Linked DNA regions of Corallococcus caeni. The protein of the gene in region 1 purifies or fractionates together with the protein of each later gene. This does not show direct contact. Links are inferred from orthologs where the notes say so. Each region holds a gene or a part of one and is shown on either strand. Other genes may lie near its edges.

The links.
Region 2: the proteins of AABA78_RS33360 (region 1) and metK purify together in Escherichia coli (affinity purification with mass spectrometry; 2 studies listed by BioGRID). This does not show direct contact. The link is inferred for Corallococcus caeni from one-to-one orthologs.

The regions. Positions count from the first base shown.
Region 1 is NZ_BTTW01000010.1:106,207-112,371, forward strand. Bases 1,018-3,812 are described here. They hold AABA78_RS33360 (4Fe-4S dicluster domain-containing protein), read left to right. Parts: upstream 1,018-1,915; coding sequence 1,916-2,710; downstream 2,711-3,812. Other genes in these bases: nrfD (NrfD/PsrC family molybdoenzyme membrane anchor subunit), read left to right, coding at 2,710-3,812. Outside these bases: more of nrfD, read left to right, coding at 3,813-3,918; mobA (molybdenum cofactor guanylyltransferase), read right to left, coding at 3,919-4,524; AABA78_RS33375 (molybdopterin molybdotransferase MoeA), read left to right, coding at 4,681-5,934; formate dehydrogenase accessory sulfurtransferase FdhD, read left to right, coding at 5,931-6,165. UniProt on the Escherichia coli protein: Formate dehydrogenase allows E.coli to use formate as major electron donor during anaerobic respiration, when nitrate is used as electron acceptor.
Region 2 is NZ_BTTW01000002.1:896,880-903,055, forward strand. What follows is about bases 1,124-3,929. They hold metK (methionine adenosyltransferase), read left to right. Parts: upstream 1,124-1,832; coding sequence 1,833-3,026; downstream 3,027-3,929. Other genes in these bases: AABA78_RS11820 (ABC transporter substrate-binding protein), read right to left, coding at 1,124-1,593; AABA78_RS11830 (type II secretion system protein GspG), read left to right, coding at 3,343-3,750. Outside these bases: AABA78_RS11815 (site-specific recombinase), read right to left, coding at 1-884; more of AABA78_RS11820, read right to left, coding at 1,003-1,123; AABA78_RS11835 (YchJ family protein), read right to left, coding at 3,941-4,414; AABA78_RS11840 (undecaprenyl-diphosphate phosphatase), read left to right, coding at 4,541-5,434; AABA78_RS11845 (NUDIX hydrolase), read left to right, coding at 5,449-6,072. UniProt on the Escherichia coli protein: Catalyzes the formation of S-adenosylmethionine (AdoMet) from methionine and ATP.

The DNA.
Region 1 (6,165 bases):
TTGCTGCTGGGCAACATCGGCCGGCCGGGGGGCGGCATCCTCGCCTTGCGCGGGCACGCGTCCATCCAGGGCTCCACGGACATCCCCACGCTCTACAACCTGCTGCCGGGCTACCTGCCCATGCCGCACGCCATCCCCACCCCGGACGGGCTGGAGCAATACATCCGCAACAACAAGTCCGGCAGCGGCTGGTGGTCGGAGTTCCCCAAGTACGCGGTGTCGCTGCTCAAGGCGTGGTTCGGGGACAGGGCCACGAAGGACAACGACTACCTCTTCGACCACCTGCCCCGGCTGACGGGGAACCACTCGCACATGCAGACGGTGGCGGACATGGCGGACGGGAAGCTCCAGGGCTACTTCGTCATGGGGGAGAACCCCGCCGTGGGCAGCATGAACGGGGCGCTCCAGCGCAAGGGGCTGCGCAAGCTGGACTGGCTGGTGGTGCGCGACTTCACCCTCATCGAGACGGCGGAGTTCTGGCGCACGGCGCCGGAGGTGCAGGCCGGGCAGGTGCGGCCGGAGGACATCCAAACGGAGGTGTTCTTCTTCCCGGCCGCCGCGCACACGGAGAAGGACGGCAGCTTCACCAACACGCAGCGGCTGCTGCAATGGCATCACAAGGCGGTAGAGCCGGCGGGGGACGCGCGCAGCGAGCTGCACTTCGCCTACCACCTGGGACGCAAGCTGCGCGCCCTCTACGCGGGCTCCACGGACCCCAAGGACGCGCCGCTGCTGGACCTGACGTGGGACTACCCCACGCACGGGCCGCACGCGGAGCCCTCCGCGGAGGCCGTGCTCAAGGAGATCAACGGCTACACGGTGGCGGACGGCAAGCCGGTGGACGGCTTCACGGCGCTGAAGGACGACGGCTCCACGGCGAGCGGCTGTTGGATCTACTCGGGCTGCTACAAGGACGGCGTCAACCAGACGGCGCGGCGCAAGCCGGGGCAGGCGCAGACGTGGGTGGCGCCCGAGTGGGGCTGGGCGTGGCCGTCCAACCGGCGGATGCTCTACAACCGCGCGTCGGCGGACGTGGACGGCAAGCCCTGGAGCGAGCGCAAGCGCTACGTGTGGTGGGACGCCGGGGAGAAGAAGTGGACCGGAGAGGACGTGCCGGACTTCATCGTGGACCGGCCGCCGGAGTACCGGCCCCCCGAGGGCGCGACGGGGCTGGCGACGCTCGCGGGCAATGATCCGTTCCTGATGCAGGCGGACGGCAAGGGCTGGCTCTTCGCGCCCAGCGGGATGATGGACGGGCCGCTGCCCACGCACTACGAGCCCATGGAGTCGGTGGTGCCCAACCCGCTCTACGCGCAGCAGTGCAGCCCCACGCGCGAGGAGTGGAGGCGCAAGGACAATCCCTATCACCGGGCCTGGGGCGACCCGCGCTACCCGTACGTCGTCACGACCTACCGGCTCACCGAGCACCACACCGCGGGCGGCATGTCGCGCTGGCTGTCCTGGCTGAGCGAGCTGCAGCCGGAGATGTTCTGTGAAATCTCCCCGGAGCTGGCGCGGGAGAAGGGGCTGAGGAACGGGGACTGGTGCACGCTGGCCACGGCGCGAGGGGACCTGGAGTGCAGGGCGCTGGTCACGGAGCGCATCCGCCCGCTGAAGGTGAAGGGAAGGCGGGTGCACCAGATTGGCCTGCCGTACCACTGGGGCGTCACGGGGCGCGTGCGCGGTGAAGGGGCCAACGAGCTGACGGCGTTCGTCGCGGATCAGAACGTGGACATCCAGGAGTCGAAGGCGTTCACGGCGGACCTGCGGGCGGGGCGGATGCGCTCGGGCGAGCGGGCCGCGGCGGGCGCGGCGCCGCCTCCGCTCACGGTACCGGAGGTGCCTCGCGACGTGACGCCGCCGGGTGAGGCGGACCACACGGAAGCGCAGGAACCCGAGGGGAAGGGATAGGCGCATGGGGAGCCGCAAGGGGTTCTTCACGGACACGACGCTCTGCATCGGCTGCAAGGCGTGCGAGGTCGCGTGCAAGCAGTGGAACCAGCTTCCGGACGACGGCTTCCACTTCACGGGCATGTCGTACGACCAGACGGCGCACCTGGGCGCGTCGACGTGGCGGCACGTGGCGTTCGTGGAGCGGCCGGTGCCGTTGCAGGGGCAGACGTCGGGCGCGGGGGACTTCTCCTGGCTGATGATGTCGGACGTGTGCAAGCACTGCCAGCGCGCGGCCTGTCTGGAGGCGTGTCCCACGGGCGCCATCGTGCGCACGGAGTTCGACACGGTCTACGTGCAGCCGGACGTGTGCAACGGCTGCGGCTACTGCGTGTCGGCGTGTCCGTTCGGCGTGATTGACCGGCGCGAGGACGACGGGCGCGCGTGGAAGTGCACGCTCTGTTACGACCGCATCAGCGACGACCAGACGCCCGCGTGCGCGAAGGCGTGTCCCACGGCGTCCATCCAGTACGGCGACCTGGACGAACTGCACGCGCGAGCGGAGACGCGCGTGCGCGACCTGCACCAGCAGGGCGTGACGGACGCGTACCTGTACGGCAAGGACGCGGAAGGACAGCCGGGCACGGGCGGGCTCAACGCGTTCTTCCTGCTGTTGGACAAGCCGGAGGTCTACAACCTGCCGCCCGACCCCGTGGTGCCGACGAAGAAGGCGCTGCGGTCGTGGGCGTCCGTGGCGATGGGCGCGGTGGGCATGGTGGCCGTGGCGGTGGGCGCGGTGGTGTTGGGGCGGGAGGGGTGATGAGCGACGACACGCTGTTGGACCGGCTGCAGCGCAAGGCGGACGGGCGGAACATCGATCCGCGCGCGGGCATCCTGGAGGGCGAGGGTGCCCAGCAGCGGGTGAAGGATCCGGAGCCCACGAGGCAGGGGATGGACGTGTTGTCCACGGTGCCGTCGAGGTCAGGGCCGGACAGCGCGGAGGCGCCGAGCTACTACGGCATGCCGGTGTTGAAGGAGCCGCTGTGGATCTGGACCGTGCCCGCGTACTTCTACGTGGGCGGGGTGGCGGGCGCGGCGAGCGTGCTCGGGGTGGCGCTGGAGTCCTTCGGAGGGCGTCGGCTGGGGCGGCTGGCGGAGCGCTGTCACACGGTGGGCCTGGCGGGCGACATCATGAGCGCGGGGCTGTTGATCCACGACCTGGGCAGGCCGTCCCGCTTCCTGAACATGCTGCGCGTGTTCCGGCCCACGTCGCCCATGAGCATGGGGTCGTGGGTGCTGGCGGGTTCGGGCGCGGTGAACTCGGCGGCGTGGGTGCTGCGGCGGAGGCCCGGGGTCCTGGGCGGCATGGGGCGAGTGGCGGGCTGGATGGGCGCGGTGCTGGGCCTGCCGCTCGCGGGGTACACGGCGGTGCTGGTGAGCAACACGGCGGTGCCCCTGTGGCAGCAGGTGGGGCGCACGCTGCCGCTGTTCTTCATGTCCTCCGCGACGGCGAGCGCGGGGAGCCTGTTGTCCCTGTTCCCGCACACGGACAAGGAGGAGCGAGTGCTGCGCCGCTTCCGCATCGCGGGCAAGGTGGCGGAGCTGTTCACGCGCGAAGCGGTGGAGCTGGAGGCGCGGCAGGTCGTGGAGGTGGGCAAGCCGCTGCGCTCGGGAGTGTCTGGAGCGCTGTGGATGCTGTCGCGGACGTGTTCGCTGGCGGGGCTGGTGGTGGACGTACTGCCGGGGCGGTCGCGGTGGAAGCAGGTGACAGCGGACGTGCTGTCCACGGTGGGCGCGGTGGCCGTGCGCTACGGCATCATCCAGGCGGGCAAGGCCTCCGCCCGGAATCCACAGGCCACGTTCCAGGGACAGCGACAGGGACTGGGTGCGGCGCAGGTGGACGGGAACACGGTGGCGTCGGACGGAAAGCCGCTGAGCTTCCCGTTGCCCGTGCTGGGCCAGGCCAGCCCTCCCAGGCCGGATGCACCGTATGCACGGTTCATGGTGACGCAGCCGCAGCCGTTATGATCAGGGCAACGTGACGCCGTAACGCGCCAGGTCCTCCGGCGTGTTCACGTTCGCCAGCGCGCGCAGCTCCGGATCCACCGCGCGCAGTGCGTCCACGAGCAGCGTCCGGGTGCGGAGGCGCATCAGCACCCGCCGCATGGAGGGATCCTCCGTCAGCGCTTCACCCCACCGCGTGACCAGCTCCGTGCGGTACGCCGCGAAGAGTGGCTCCCACCGTCCGTCGCGCTCGAAGCACACCGCGTCCACGTCAATGGCCCGCGCGTCCAACACCACCCGCGCCGCGGACTCCGTGACGAACGGCATGTCACACGCCACCACGAAGACCCACGCTGTGTGCGCCGCACCCAGGGCCGCATGGACGCCTCCGGGCGCTCCCTTGCCCTTCACCGCGTCCGCTACCGTGCGAAGCCCGAAGCGCTCGTACGGTTCCGGAACATTCGCCACCAGCACCACGTCCTCGAAATGCGACCCGAATGCCCGCAGGCGTTCCAGGGTTGTGAGCCCTCCCACGCTCAGCAGCCCCTTGGCCACACCTCCCAGACGGGTCCCCTGCCCTCCTGCCAGGATGGCCAGTGTCACGTCGGGAAAGGTCGCGGATCCGTCCATGTCCGCCGACCCTACACACCTCCCTCCCGCCCGGGAAACACGCCACTCCCCGGATTTCGCCAAGCCCCAGAGGGAGGGAGCAGCCTCCGTTCCCACGCCACCCGTGGACAAGGCACGCGCCCCCCGTCGTAGAGTCCAGCTCCCCCTCCTGGACGCATGCCGCTGACTCCCCTCCCCGCCGCGCGACTGGCCGCGCTCGATGCCATCGCGCCCGCGGCCCCCGCGCGCCTTCCCCTGCTGGAAGCCCATGGCCGGTTCCTCGCCGCTGGTGTCGTCGCCTCACGCGCGCTGCCCGGCTGCGACAACTCCGCCATGGACGGGTGGGCCGTGCGCGCTGAGGAGACCCGGGGCGCCAACCGCGACCGCCCCGCGCGCCTGCGCATCGTCGACACCGTCTACGCCGGCCACCTGCCGCGCCGCGCCCTCCAGCCCGGCGAAGCCGCGCGCGTCTTCACCGGCGCCCCGCTCTCCCCCGGCGCCGACGCCGTCGTCCGTCAGGAGGCCGCGCGCCCCACCGACGACGGCGCCCACGTGGACCTCTTCGTCTCCGTCGGGCCCGGCCACGACCTGCGCCGCGCCGGCGAAGAGGTGATGCCCGGCACGCCGCTGTTCGCCGCGGGCCAGCGCGTGGACGCCACCGTGCTCGGCGTGCTCGCGTCGCTGGGTGAGGCCACCGCGCTCGTGCGCCCCGCGCCGCGCGTCGCCGTCGTCGCCACCGGGGATGAGCTCGTCCCTCCCGGCCAGCCCGCGCAAGCCCACCAGGTCTTCGAGAGCAACCGCCTCCTCGTGGCCGCGCTCGCCCGCGAGGCCGGCGCGGACGTCACGCACCTGGGCCGCTCGCGCGACGACGAGGCGGAGCTGCACGCACAACTGGAGACGCTGGCGCCCCAGGTCGACGTGCTCATCACCACCGGCGGCGCCTCCGTGGGCGACAAGGACTGCGTGAAGCGCGTCCTCACCCGGATGGGCGCGCGCTTCCTCGTGGACGGCGTCGCGCTCAAGCCCGGCAAGCCCGTGGCCGTGGCCCGCCTGGGCTCCACCGCCGTCGTCGTGCTGCCCGGCAACCCCGGCGCCGCCACCGTCGCGTTTGATCAATTCGCGCGGCCCCTCCTCTTCAAGCACCAGGGCGTCCTCGAACAGCGCCGCGTCACCCGCGCCCGCCTCTCCGAAGCCCGTCACAAGCAGGCGGGCCTCACGTACCTCGTCACCGTCGCGGCGCTCGAAGCGCGCGGGGACGGCGCCGAACCGTGGGCACGCCTGCGGCCCCAGGGCGCGGGACAGATTCTCCAGAACGTCGCGGCCCGGGGCTGGGCCGTCCTCCCCGCCGGCCGCGCCGACTTCGCCGAGGGCGAGGCCGTGGACGTGCAGCTCTTCGAACAGCCGGACTTCCACCCCGTGGAGGCCCCGTGAAGCCGCCCCCCGCGCTCGCCGTCATCGGCCACTCCGGCGCCGGCAAGACGACGCTCCTGGAGCGCGTGCTGCCGGAGCTGGCCTCGCGCGGCCTGCGCGTGGCGTACGTGAAGCACTCGTCGGACGCGCACCCGCTCCACCGCCCGGGCAGCGACACCGCGCGCCTGGACGCCGCGGGCGCCGTGCTCACGGGCTTCGCCACGCCGGACGGCACGCAGCGCACCACCCACC
Region 2 (6,176 bases), on another replicon or contig:
CGGTACACCAGGTCCACGCTGACGCCGGACTCCTCCAGGTGACGCGTGACGGTGCCCACCACGCCCCGGCAGTCCTCCACCACGCGGGCCAGGTCCGCCAGCGCCTCCTGCGCTCCGTCGCGCGCCAGCACCGCGTCGCACACCAGCCGCAGCCGCAGGAAGGGGGACGCGCGGAAGGACATCTCCGGGGTGCGGTCGCGCACGTCCTCCGCCAGCCCCAGCCCCGCCACCTGCACGCCCAGCAGCAGCAGCGCGTCCATCAGGTCCCCGCGCACACGCGAGGACGGGGTGGGGTCCGGTGGGGGCGGCTCGCCCACCAGCGCCGTCAGCCGCGCCAGCAGCGCAGGCGACAGCGCGCCCAGCCACTTCGCGTCCTGCGGCACCGGGAACAGGCGCAGGAGCAGCTCCGACAGCTTGCCCGGCTCCGGCGGCGCGGGCAGCACGCCGCGCACGAAGCGGTCCGTCAGCTCGGAGAAGAAGCCGTTGCCCGCGCTCAGGCCCACCTGGGCGAAGAGCTTCAGCCCCCGGCTGCCCGCGCACACCCCCGACACCAGTCGGGTGACGGACGCGCGGAAGGGGGGCTCGCCCTCCAGCACGCGCACCAGCAGCGCCAGCCGGGAGTTCGCGGGGGACAGCGCGCCGTCGTCCGCGTCCGTGAGGCCATGGGCGGGGATGCGGTCGCGCATCCAGTGGATCCACTGCTCCACCCACGCCAGGCGCGGCTCCAGGCCGTCACCGGGGACCTCCAGCAGCAGCCGGAGCAGGTCCCGGACCGCGGGGTGCCCGGGGGCCCGGGGCGCGTACTGCACACAGAACGCGTCCATCTCACGGTCGGACGGCGCGCCGCGGAGCAGAAGCCGTGGGGCGGGGGTCGAAACACTCATTCGCCAGGCGCTCCAGGGGAGGGGAACGCCCAAGCCTACCCGGCCCGCGCCTCCCCAGGAACCCATGGGGAGGACGAGGGCCTGGTTGTCTGGCTGCTTGGGAGCGGGGGCAGCTGGATTACTTCAGCTTCACCGTACCCAGCTCATCGTTCTTCTTGCGCATGGCGCCGAGCAGGCCGTCCCAGCCGCCTTCCTTGAAGAGGGGGCGGACCTGATCATCGCGGATGCCGGTGAGCATGGAATCGCCCAGCACGGACACGTCCACGACCTTCCAGCCGCTGCCCACCTTCTCCACGGCGTACTTGAGCTTCATCTCCTGCTTCTTCAGCGGGTGGTTGATGAAGATGGTGGAGCCCACGAGCGCCTTGTCGCCCGTCACCTGGGGCTCGTCGTAGGTGATGGAGTCCAGGTTCTTGAAGTTCTCGCGGACCTTGGGGAAGGCGATCTTCGCGAAGAGGTTCTGGAAGAGCTGGGTGAATTCCTTGCGCTGGGCGTCCGTGGCCTTGGTCCACTCGTCGCCGAGCAGGAAGAGGCCCTGCTGGTCGCTGCCCAGGTTCTCCAGGGCCTTGAGGTCCTTCTCGTAGCGCACGGACTGCACCACGGTCTTCACCGGCTTGGTGATGGCTTCCGAGGCCTTGGGCGCGGCGAGCGCGGGCACGGCGAAGGTGAGGGCAACCAGGAAGGGAAGGGTGCGAATGCGAGCGTTCACGTTCATATGGGTCGGTGACCTCCAGAAGAAGGGCGCGGGTCCTGTAGCCCAGGGGAACGCCCCGCGGACCATTAAATTCATCCGGCGGGCAGGCGCACCCGCCGCGTCGGGTCCGCCCGGCCGACAGGCGCTTTGCCCGAATAAACCCGGGCCGCTGCAGGTTTGACTCTGCTGGGACCGCACGTTTAGTGTCCGCCCCCTGCGCTGCGTCACCGAATTAGCGCGAAGCCCGAGACGACATGCCTACCGACTTCCTGTTCACGTCTGAATCCGTCACCGAGGGCCACCCGGACAAGATCGCCGACCAGATCTCCGACGGTGTGCTCGATGCCATCATCGCCAAGGATCCGCAGGCGCGCGTCGCCGTGGAGACGCTCGTCAAGACGGGCCTCGCCATCGTCGCGGGTGAGGTGACGACGAACACCTACGTGGACATCCCGAAGATCGTCCGCTCCACCATCACGCGCATCGGCTACACCGATAGCTCCATGGGCTACGACGGCAACACCTGCGGCGTCATGGTGGCCATCGAGGGCCAGAGCCAGGACATCGCGCGCGGCGTGGACAACAAGAAGGACCAGGGCGCCGGCGACCAGGGCATGATGTTCGGCTTCGCGTGCGACGAGACGCCGGAGCTGATGCCCGCGCCCATCCACTACGCGCACGCGCTGACCCGCCGCCTGGCGGAGGTGCGCCGCAAGAACCACCCGTGGATCCGCCCGGACGGCAAGAGCCAGGTCACGGTGGAGTACAAGGACGGCAAGCCGGTCCGCATCGACGCGGTGGTGCTGTCCACGCAGCACTCGGATGACGTCTCCAACAAGAAGATCCAGGAGGCCATCCGCGAGGACGTCATCCTGAAGGTCCTGCCGAAGAAGCTCATCGACAACAAGACCAAGTTCTTCATCAACCCCACGGGCCGCTTCGTCATCGGCGGCCCCATGGGCGACTCGGGCCTCACCGGCCGCAAGATCATCGTCGACACCTACGGCGGCATGGGCCGTCACGGCGGCGGCGCGTTCAGCGGCAAGGACCCGTCCAAGGTGGACCGCTCGGCCGCGTACATGGGCCGCTACATCGCGAAGAACGTCGTGGCGGCGGGCCTGGCCAGCCGTTGCGAGGTGCAGGTCTCCTACGCCATCGGCGTGGCGGAGCCCGTCAGCGTGATGGTGGAGACCTTCGGCACGTCCACCGTGCCGGAAGAGCAGATTGCCCGCGCCGTGCGCCAGACGTTCGGCCTGCGTCCGCGTGAAATCACGGAGCACCTGGACCTGCTGCGGCCCATCTACCAGAAGACCGCCGCGTACGGTCACTTCGGCCGCTCGGACAAGGAGTTCACCTGGGAGCGCACGGACAAGAAGGACGCGCTCCGCGAGGCGGCCTCCTCCGCCGCCCCCGCCAAGACGCGCACGCCGCGCCTGAAGGCGGTCTGACGCACCACCGGAAGCACTTCGGTTGAGCCCACGCGCTCGTCCCCTCCCGGGGGCGAGCGCGTTTTCATTGGCCGGGCATGCAGGCGGGCTGAAGGCGCCCCCTCTGCCTGCTGCGCGCGGTGACACGACACGCTGGCGCGTCCCACGCGACGCTTCGGCCAGAAAGACAGACATGGCCTCCCGGCGCGGCGCGCGGTGAAGGCGGAGTGAAGCGGGCCTGCTGATTGCAATCGCTGTCATCCCGGAAGGCAGAGGGGCCTTCCGTGAGGGACACGCCGACAACGGCCTGGGCCGTCGGTGTGCCGGAAAGACAGACATGGACAAGAAGAAGCGCCGTCAGCGCGGCATGACGCTGATTGAGATCATGGTCGTCATCACCATCCTGGGCCTCATCGCCGCCGCCGTGGGCGTGTCGGTGATGGGGCAGTTCGGCCAGGCGAAGCGGCAGCGGGTGACGCTGGACTTCGGCTCGCTGGGCCAGGGCCTCCAGCTGTACGCGATGAAGAAGGGAAAGCTGCCGGACACCACGGCAGGGCTGCGCGCATTGGTGGAGGAGCGCGTCCTCAACGAACTGCCGCGCGACCCCTGGGGCAATGACTACGTGTACACGCTGGACCGGGGTGTGCCGGCCATCGTGTCGCTGGGCGCGGATGGCGCGCCGGGCGGCGACGGCGATGACCAGGACCTCTCGTCACTCGACCGGGACGCGCGGTCCAAGGGGTGACGGGAGGAAAAAAGGGTGCTGCCCGAGTGGAGAAGCCACGATTGGGTGGCGTTTCAGGCCAAGGCGGATTCGAACCGCGGGCTCCCGTGAAGGAGCCCTACCAGAGCGTGTAGGGCCTCTCCGGCCGGGCAGCACTCCCAGGGACGCAGGCGCCGCGAAAATCCTGACGGGGGATTTTCGCGGGCCTTTTTCAGTCCGTGGGGAAGGTGTCGAGCGTGAGGGTCTCCGGAGGGACCTTCAGCTCGCGCGGCAGCTTGAGGACGCCGTCCAGGTAGCGCCAGCCGGTGCCGTCGTGGCGGAAGTCCGAGCGCTCCACGAAGGACTGGTCCTTCCCCTTCTCGAACACCCTGGCGAAGAAGAGGACGCGGGAGAGCCCCGTCGCGTCCGGGGGCTGGTGGCCCAGCACCACCAGCCCCGGGTACTGGTGGGCCTGCGCGAAGGCGCGCAGCTCGCGCACGACGTCCGCTTCCGGACGGGCCCGCATCGGGTGGTCGGGGTGGAGCGTCTTCCACAGGTAGGCGGCTTCACGCTGGGCGAAGGCGCTGTAGCGGCTGCGCATGAGGCGCTCGGCGTCAGGGGCTTCCGCCTCGCCTTTGTGGAAGGGGGCGCAGCACTGCTTGTAGCGCTGGCCGGAGGAGCAGGGACACAGGGGGGCGGGGGGCATGGCGGGGCCCAGCCTACCCGGGTTGCCGGGGCGGACGGTCGGGTGGCGGACCCGGGCCCCGGGGTGGGGAACCTTCGCGCTTGCGGGGCAGGGGGGCAGGGCATATCCCTGGCGGCCACGCCCCCTATGAGCCTGCTCGAAGCCATCGTCCTGGGTCTGGTCCAGGGTCTCACGGAGTTCTTGCCCATCAGCTCCACCGCGCACCTGCGCATCGCGCCGGAGCTGTTCGGCTGGCCCGACCCGGGCGCCGCGTACTCGGCCATCATCCAACTGGGCACGGTGGCCGCGGTGCTCATCTACTTCCGCAAGGACATCGTCGCGCTGGTGAAGGCGTTCGTCCTGGGGCTGGTGAAGCGCGACCCGTTCGGCACGCTGGAGGCGCGGCTCGCGTGGTTCGTGGGCGTGGGCACGCTGCCCATCGGCATCTGCGGGCTGGCGTTCAAGAAGGTCATCGAGACGCAGTTCCGGTCGCTGTACGTCATCGCGTTCAGCCTCATCGTGCTGGCCATCGTGCTGTTCGTCGTGGAGAAGCGCGCGTCGCACCAGCGCACCGTGGCGGACATGACGTGGAAGGACGGCATCGTCATTGGCCTGTGGCAGGCGCTGGCGCTGGTGCCGGGCTCGTCGCGCTCCGGCACGACGCTCACGGGCGGCCTGTCGCTGGGGCTCAAGCGCGAGGACGCGGCGCGCTACTCGTTCCTCTTGTCCATCCCGGCGACGACGCTGGCGGGCATCTTCGAGTTGAAGCACCTCCTGGAGGCCACGCAGCGTCCTTCCACGGTGGCGCTGGTGGTGGGGACGCTGGTGGCCTTCCTGTCGGGCATGGCCGCCATCGCGTGGCTGTTGAGCTTCCTGAAGCGCCGCACCACGCTGGTGTTCGTGGTGTACCGCATCGCGCTGGGGCTGGTGCTGCTGGGGCTGTTGCAGGCGAGCATCCTCAAGCCGATGTCCGGCGTGGAGAACCTGTCCACGCCCGACGCCCCGACGAAGCCGCCGGTGGAGAAGCAGGTCACGGATTGAGGAAGGGGGAGGTCGTGCGTGTGCAGGCCCTGTTCGATGCGCTGGAGACGCGGCTGAAGGCGAGGCCGGCGCGGACCTTCGAGTGGAAGGGCCGGGCGCTGCGAGAGGCCGCGGTGCTCCTGCCCCTGTTCGAGCGGGAGGGCGTGCCCTACGTGGTCTTCACCCGGCGGCCCGCCACCCTGCGCACGCACGCGGGACAGTACGCGTTCCCGGGCGGCGGCCAGGAGGCGCGGGACGTCACGCCGCTGGAGACGGCGCTGCGCGAGAACGAGGAGGAGCTGGGCATCTCGCGCGCCAGCGTGCGGGTGCTGGGCCTGCTGGACGAGACGCCCACCACGTCCGCGTACCGCATCCGTCCCTACGTGGGCGTCATCCCGGGGGACGGCAAGTACGTGCCGAACCCGGTGGAGGTGGACCTGGTGCTGGAGGTGCCGCTGGTGCGCCTGCTGGACCCCGCCATCGTCCGCGTGGAGCGGCACCTCTGGGAGGGGATGGAGCACGACGTGCACTTCTACACGCACGGCGAGCACGTCATCTGGGGCGCCACGGGGCGCATCCTGCGCAACTTCCTGCAGTTCGTGGCGGAGGTGCCGGGCATCCAGGGGCTCCCAGCCGCTCCCCCGCCTGCCGGGCACTGAGCCCCGGAGCCCCTGCGGGCGGGCGGTCCGGACGGGAGGACGTCTTGTCGCCCCGGAGGGAAGGTCCCACGTTGAGGGACACACCCTTCGAAGGGACGGGACGT